3 regions of the Streptomyces sp. Y20 genome follow, and region 1 is predicted to be linked to each of the others. Evidence: riboswitches for the same ligand, from Rfam matches in the RefSeq annotation. Region 1 holds a riboswitch; each other region holds the start of a gene.
The links. A riboswitch is a leader RNA that binds a small molecule or an ion and turns the genes downstream of it on or off. The one in region 1 is predicted to bind thiamine pyrophosphate.
Positions count from the first base shown of each region.

Region 1 (2,257 bases):
CCAGGGTGTTGACCACGGAGGCGATGTGATCGCGGCCGATACGGATGGCCGCCCGGTACAGCCCCCGCCAGCCCATCGCCGGGTTCGCCTCGTGCAGCTCCCAGACCGCCGACGTCTGCGTCACCGTCACGTCGTCCAGGACGCCGAGCGAGCCGATGATGACACCGGCCAGCAGCAGACCACTCATGTCGATCGACGGATACAGGCCGTGGATCAGACCGGTGTTGTCATCCGTGTTGCCGGTCAGCGCGGACCAGCCGATGAACAGTGAGCCGAGCAAGCCGATCAGTGACAGGGAGATCAGCGTGCCGAGCACCGCCACCGACGTACGGGCGGAGAGGCCATGGCACATGTACAGCGCGATCAGCATGATGGCGCTCGCTCCCACCACGGCCACGACCAGCGGATCGGAGCCCTGGAGGATGGCGGGCAGGATGAACAGGGTCAGCACGAGGAAGCTCACCGCCAGGGCGACCAGGGCCATGAGACCGCGCAGCCGGCCGACCACGACGACGGCCACGGCGAAGATCCCCGCGAGCAACGCCATGGGCAACGTCCGGTTCACATCGGTCACCGAGTACTGGAGGTTCTTCGGTGCCGAAGGCTCGTAGGCGACGACTACCTTCTCGTCCCGGTGCAACTGCCGCGTCTGGTCCGGCTGCACGATCTCGGTGAACACACGGCCTGTGTCCTCGCCGGTGTCGACGCGGACGGTCGCCTTCTTGCAGGTCTTCCCGACCTCCTGTTTCGCGGGGGCGCCGCCGGTGGCGGAGGGGGCGCCGGCCGGGGCGCCGCTCGATGCGTTCACCGATGCACAGCTGACCTCGGTGACCCGGATGACCGTGGCCTGCTGGGTCTGCCGGTCGAATCCGACGCCGGTGCGCGAGTGGGACGGGGCTCCGCCGGGCCAGAGCACCGCGAGACCGACGACGACCGCCACGGTGAAAGGAATCAGGATCGCCGCGATCACCTTCCGCAGATGCTGGGAGACCGGCGCGGCGGGGCCGTGGCCGTGTCCGTGACCGTGGTGCCCGCCCGCACCGCTTCCGTGGCCGTGTCCGTGACCGTGGTGCCCGCCCGCACCGGTTCGGCGGCCAAGCGCGTTGTCCTGTCCCTCACCGTCCCGGCTGGGCGGATCGGGCGGCTGATGGGGGTACTGCTCCATCCTGGTCACCGCCCGATCATCGCAAGAACGGTGGGGGCCCACTGTTCACCGCGCCCCCCATGCCGCTAGCGTGGAGGCACCTTTGCACACGCGGGAGCTCGGAGCACCGGGCTGAGAGGGCGCTGACCTCCGTAGACGCGATGTTTCACGTGGAACCAGCAGGTCTCACGCAGGACATCGGCACACGGACATCGCTGCGTCGACCGCCGAACCTGTTACCGGGTAATGCCGGCGTAGGGAGTAGGTCCGATGACCAACAAGGACGCACGCACGCCTGCCTCCGTTCGGGACGAGAAGTCCGACGAGGCCGGGAAGTCCATCGGCTGGCACAAGGCGTACGTCGAGGGGTCGCGCCCCGACCTGCGCGTGCCGGTCCGTCAGGTGCACCTCACCAACGGGGAGTCGGTCACGCTGTACGACACGTCGGGGCCGTACACCGATCCGCTCGCCGACACGGACGTCCGCAGGGGGCTGTCACCGCTGCGGGAGAACTGGATCGTCGCCCGCGGTGACACCGAGGAGTACGCGGGTCGTCCCGTCCGTCCCGAGGACGACGGGCTCCGGCACACCTCGCCACGCGGCGGGCTGCGCAACCTGGACGCGGTCTTCCCCGGGCGCCCGCGCCAGCCGCGGCGGGGCCGGAGCGGGCGGCCGGTGACGCAGCTCGCGTATGCCCGACGGGGCGAGATCACGCCGGAGATGGAGTTCGTGGCCATCCGGGAGAACGTCTCTCCCGAGGTGGTCCGCGAGGAGATCGCGGCGGGCCGGGCCGTGCTGCCGGCCAACGTCAACCACCCGGAGATCGAGCCGATGATCATCGGCAAGCGGTTCCTGGTGAAGGTGAACGCCAACATCGGCAACTCCGCGGTGACGTCCTCCATCGAGGAGGAGGTCGAGAAGATGACCTGGGCGACCCGCTGGGGCGCCGACACGGTCATGGACCTCTCGACCGGCCGCAACATCCACACCACCCGTGAGTGGGTGCTGCGCAACTCCCCCGTCCCCATCGGCACGGTGCCGCTCTACCAGGCCCTGGAGAAGGTCGACGGCCGGGCCGAGGAACTGACCTGGGAGATCTACAAGGACACCGTC
Region 1 is NZ_JBIDDP010000003.1:507,823-510,079, forward strand. It holds gene ACGFT1_RS10640 (YibE/F family protein) at 1-1,165, opposite strand, end outside; TPP riboswitch at 1,246-1,422, shown strand; gene thiC (phosphomethylpyrimidine synthase ThiC) at 1,415-2,257, shown strand, end outside.

Region 2 (2,257 bases), on a different contig from region 1:
CCGGGCCGGTGCCGGTGTCCAGTTCGTGGTCGGCGGGGCGCAGACCGCGCACCTCGCAGCCGAGGCGCAGCTCGACGCCGAGGGACTCGAAGTCCACGTCGAAGGCGGATCCCTCGGCCTTGCCGAGCAGGACGGCCTTCGACAGCGGCGGCCGGTCGTAGGGCTGGTGGGCCTCGGCCCCGATGACGGTCACCGTGCCCCGGAAGCCCTGTTCGCGCAGGGCGACCGCGGTCTGGACCCCGGCCATGCCCGCACCGACGACCACCACGCGGGGTCCTTGCGACGTGCCCTCTTGCGCTGTCTGCTCGCTCACCCGATCACCTTAGTCAGGTGACGTTCCGTCAGTCAGGGGGCGTGCTCGGTGACCTGTTCCACAACGCTGGTGCCGGACCCGGGCCGGGACTCCCACTCCCAGGTCTCCTCCAGCCGCAGCCGCCCGTCGGGCAGCTCCACGACCGTGGACACGCAGTGCCCCGAGGCGGTCGTCCCGTCGGTCCTCAGCTGCACGTAGCGGAAGTCCAGCCGGTCGCCCTCGCGGGTGCCGACCAGGTGGCCCCGCACGACGTCGCCGCCCGCGTACCCGGCCCAGATCGCGCCGTCGTCCTCGCGGTAGGCGAACCGGGTGCGGGTGCCCACCTGACCTGGGGCCTGGTCCGCCACAGGGGCGAAATGCAGGCCGTCGAGCGAACGGGACATGGCGGAGGACTCCCTTACGCGTGGCGAGGGGGGCGGGCTAGGGTGGCCACCGTACAAGCACTCGCGGGAGCCCGGACGCACCGGGCTGAGAGGGAGGCTGGCGGCCTCCGACCGTACGAACCTGATCCGGGTCATGCCGGCGAAGGGAGGGGCTGGACGCCCATGTCGTCACGTACGTCCGACGTCCTCGTCATCGGGGGCGGGATCATCGGCCTGGTCACGGCCTGGCGGGCCGCGCAACGCGGCCTGGCCGCGGCCGTGGTGGACCCCGAGCCGGGTGGCGGGGCCGCCCGGGTCGCGGCCGGAATGCTGGCCGCGGTCACCGAACTGCACTACGGCGAGGAGACGTTGCTCGCCCTCAACCTGGAGTCGGCCCGCCGCTACCCCGACTTCGTGGCCGAGCTGACCGAGCTGACCGGCCACGACCCCGGTTACCGCCCCTGCGGCACCCTCGCCGTCGCGCTCGACGCCGACGACCGCGCCCACCTGCGGGACCTGCACGCCTTGCAGCAGCGCTCGGGGCTCGCCTCCGAGTGGCTGTCCGGGCGGGAGTGCCGGCGCCTGGAGCCGATGCTGGCACCCGGGGTGCGCGGCGGCCTGCGGGTCGACGGCGACCACCAGGTCGACCCGCGGCGGCTGTCGGCGGCCCTGATGGCGGCGTGCGAGCGGGCCGGCGTGGTGTTCCACCGCGCGTGGACCGAGCGGCTGGACCTCGCGGGGGGCCGGGCCGCCGGGGTCACCACGGCGGACGGGACCGCACTGAGCGCCGGACAGGTGGTGCTCGCGGCCGGGAGCCTGAGCGGGCGGCTCGCGGGCCTGCCGGAGGAGCTGCGTCCCCCCGTCCGGCCCGTCAAGGGGCAGGTGCTGCGGCTGAGCGTGCCGCGCCGGTTCGCGCCGTTCCTGAGCCGTACCGTGCGGGCGGTGGTCCGCGGCAGCCAGGTCTATCTGGTGCCCCGGGAGAACGGCGAGCTGGTCGTCGGCGCCACCAGCGAGGAGCTGGGCTGGGACACGACGGTCACGGCGGGCGGCGTGTACGAGCTGCTGCGCGACGCCCACGAGCTGGTGCCCGGCATCACCGAGCTGCCGCTCACCGAGACCCGGGCCGGGCTGCGGCCCGCCTCCCCGGACAACGCCCCCCTGCTCGGCCCGTCCGGCCTGGACGGACTGCTGCTGGCCACCGGGCACCACCGCAACGGGGTGCTGCTCACGCCGGTCACCGGGGACGTGCTGGCGCACACCCTGGTCACCGGCGCCCTTCCTCCGGAGGCACGTCCGTTCACCCCGCGGCGGTTCGGCGCCGCACCCGTGGAGCAACTGGAGCAGCCCGCATGAGCGTCTGTGTCACCGTCTCCGTCAACGGCGAACCCCGCCGCATCGTCGCGGGCACCGCGCTGGACACCCTGGTGGGGTCCCTCACCGCGGCGCCGCGCGGAGTGGCCGCCGCCGTCAACGAGACCGTCGTCCCACGCGCGCGGTGGGCGGCGACCGCGCTCGCCGAGGGCGACCGCGTCGAGGTCCTCACCGCCGTGCAGGGAGGCTGAGTCATGGCCGACGATCCCCT
Region 2 is NZ_JBIDDP010000014.1:21,154-23,410, forward strand. It holds gene ACGFT1_RS28665 (NAD(P)/FAD-dependent oxidoreductase) at 1-313, opposite strand, end outside; gene ACGFT1_RS28670 (hypothetical protein) at 346-696, opposite strand; TPP riboswitch at 750-861, shown strand; gene thiO (glycine oxidase ThiO) at 859-2,028, shown strand; gene thiS (sulfur carrier protein ThiS) at 2,025-2,237, shown strand; gene ACGFT1_RS28685 (thiazole synthase) at 2,241-2,257, shown strand, end outside.
Region 2: linked by a shared signal. The riboswitch ahead of thiO (glycine oxidase ThiO) and the one ahead of thiC (phosphomethylpyrimidine synthase ThiC) in region 1 are both predicted to bind thiamine pyrophosphate.

Region 3 (2,257 bases), on a different contig from region 1:
TGTCCTCCTGGAACTGCTTGCTGAGCAGGAAGTCGAGGAACGCCTTGCCGCCCTTGGGGTTGCGGGCGTTGCTCAGGAGCCCCGCGTACTCGGTCTGCCGGAAGCAGGTGCCGCTCGCCACCCCGGTCGGGGCGGTGGCGGGCCGCTTCTTGGCGTAGATCACCTCGGCGGGCGGGGAGGAGGCGTACGACACCACGAGCGGGCGGTCGCCGCCGGCCTTGCGGCCCCGGGTGGAGCCGGAGAACTCCTGGTCGTAGGCCTGCTCCCAGCCGTCGACGACCTTGACGCCGTTGGCCTTGAGCTTCTTCCAGTAGTCCTGCCAGCCCGCGTCACCGAACTGTGCGGCGCTGCCGAGGAGGAAGCCGAGGCCCGGTGAGGAGGTGGCCGCGTTCTCGGTGACGAGCAGGTTCTTGTACCGGGGTTCGGCGAGATCGGCGAAGGACCGCGGCGGGGTCAGCCGGTGCGCGCTGAAGTAGGCCTTGTCGTAGTTGACGCAGATGTCGCCGGTGTCGACGGGCGTGACGCGGTGCCTCGTCCGGTCGACCCGGTACTGCGGCGCGACCGTGTCGGATCCCTTGGCCTGGTACGGCTGGAACAGCCCGTTGTCCAGGGCGCGGGACAGCAGGGTGTTGTCGGCGCCGAAGAGGACGTCGCCCTGTGGGTTGTCCTTGGTGAGGATCGCCTTGTTGACGGCCTGGCCGGCGTCGCCGTCCTCGAGGACCTTGACCTGGTACCCGGACCGCTTCTCGAAGTCCTTCAGGACGTTCTTCGAGACGCTCCACGAGTCGTGGCTGACAAGGGTGACGGTCCTGGGGTCCGTGGACTTCCCGGTGTCCGACGACCCGCACCCGGTCAGGGCGGGCAGGGCGAGGAGGCCTAGCCCCGCCGCCACGGCCACGAGGGTCTTGTTGTGCACTGGATGTCCTCCTGGGGTGGGCCAGGAAGAGACGCGGCCCTGCCCGGGCTTCCGCGAGGAGGCCGGGCAGGGCGCAACAGCTTGAGTGGTGACCGAACTTCCTACCCAGAATGACCTGGGCGAGGTTCAGAGGGTCTGCGGCCCGGTTGCCGCACTCTCAGCGCTGTGGCGCTCCCCTGTCGGAATATGAAGATATGTGGACGTGGTCAGATTACCGCTCGGTGGCCGCGAGCTGACCGCAGGCCCCGTCGATCTCCTGTCCACGGGTGTCCCGGACGGTCACCGGCACGCCGTGCGCGGCGATGGCCTCCACGAACGCCTTCTCGTCCTCCGGCCGGGAGGCCGTCCACTTCGAGCCCGGGGTCGGGTTGAGCGGGATGAGGTTGACGTGGACGGGCTTGCCCCTGAGCAGCCGGCCGAGCCGGTCACCGCGCCAGGCCTGGTCGTTGATGTCCCGGATCAGCGCGTACTCGATCGACAGCCGGCGCCCCGACCTCTCGGTGTACTCGAAACCCGCGTCCAGCACCTCGCGTACCTTCCACCGCGTGTTCACGGGGACGAGGGTGTCGCGCAGCTCGTCGTCGGGGGCGTGCAGCGAGATCGCGAGCCGGCATTTGAAGCCCTCGTCGGAGAACCGGTGGATGGCCGGCACCAGCCCGACGGTCGAGACGGTGATCCCGCGCTGGGACAGGCCCAGCCCGTCCGGGGCCGGGTCGGTGAGCGCCCGGATGGCGCCGACGACGCGCTTGTAATTGGCGAGGGGCTCGCCCATGCCCATGAAGACGATGTTGGACAACCGCGCCGGCCCGCCCGGCACCTCCCCGTCCCGCAGCGCCCGCATCCCGTCCACGATCTGGTGCACGATCTCGGCGGTGGACAGGTTCCGGTCCAGGCCGGCCTGCCCGGTGGCGCAGAACGGGCAGTTCATCCCGCATCCGGCCTGCGAGCTGATGCACATGGTGACCCGGTCCGGGTACCGCATCAGCACGGACTCGACCAGCGTGCCGTCGAACAGCCGCCACAGCGTCTTGCGCGTGGTCCCCTGGTCGGTCGACAGATGCCGGACGACCGTCATCAGCTCCGGCAGCAGCGCTTCCTGCAGCTTGCCGCGCGACCCGGCGGGGATGTCGGTCCACTGCTCGGGGTCGTGCGCGTACCGCGCGAAGTAGTGCTGCGCGAGCTGCTTGGCACGGAACGGCTTCTCACCGATCTCGGCCACCGCGTCCTTGCGCTCGGCGGGCGTGAGGTCGGCGAGATGCCGCGGCGGCTTCTTGGCTCCGCGCGGCGCGACAAAGGTGAGTTCTCCGGGTGCAGGCATAACACATCCAGTGTCGCAGATCG
Region 3 is NZ_JBIDDP010000019.1:10,200-12,456, reverse strand. It holds gene ACGFT1_RS33005 (thiamine ABC transporter substrate binding subunit) at 1-916, opposite strand, end outside; TPP riboswitch at 997-1,104, opposite strand; gene rlmN (23S rRNA (adenine(2503)-C(2))-methyltransferase RlmN) at 1,128-2,234, opposite strand.
Region 3: linked by a shared signal. The riboswitch ahead of ACGFT1_RS33005 (thiamine ABC transporter substrate binding subunit) and the one ahead of thiC (phosphomethylpyrimidine synthase ThiC) in region 1 are both predicted to bind thiamine pyrophosphate.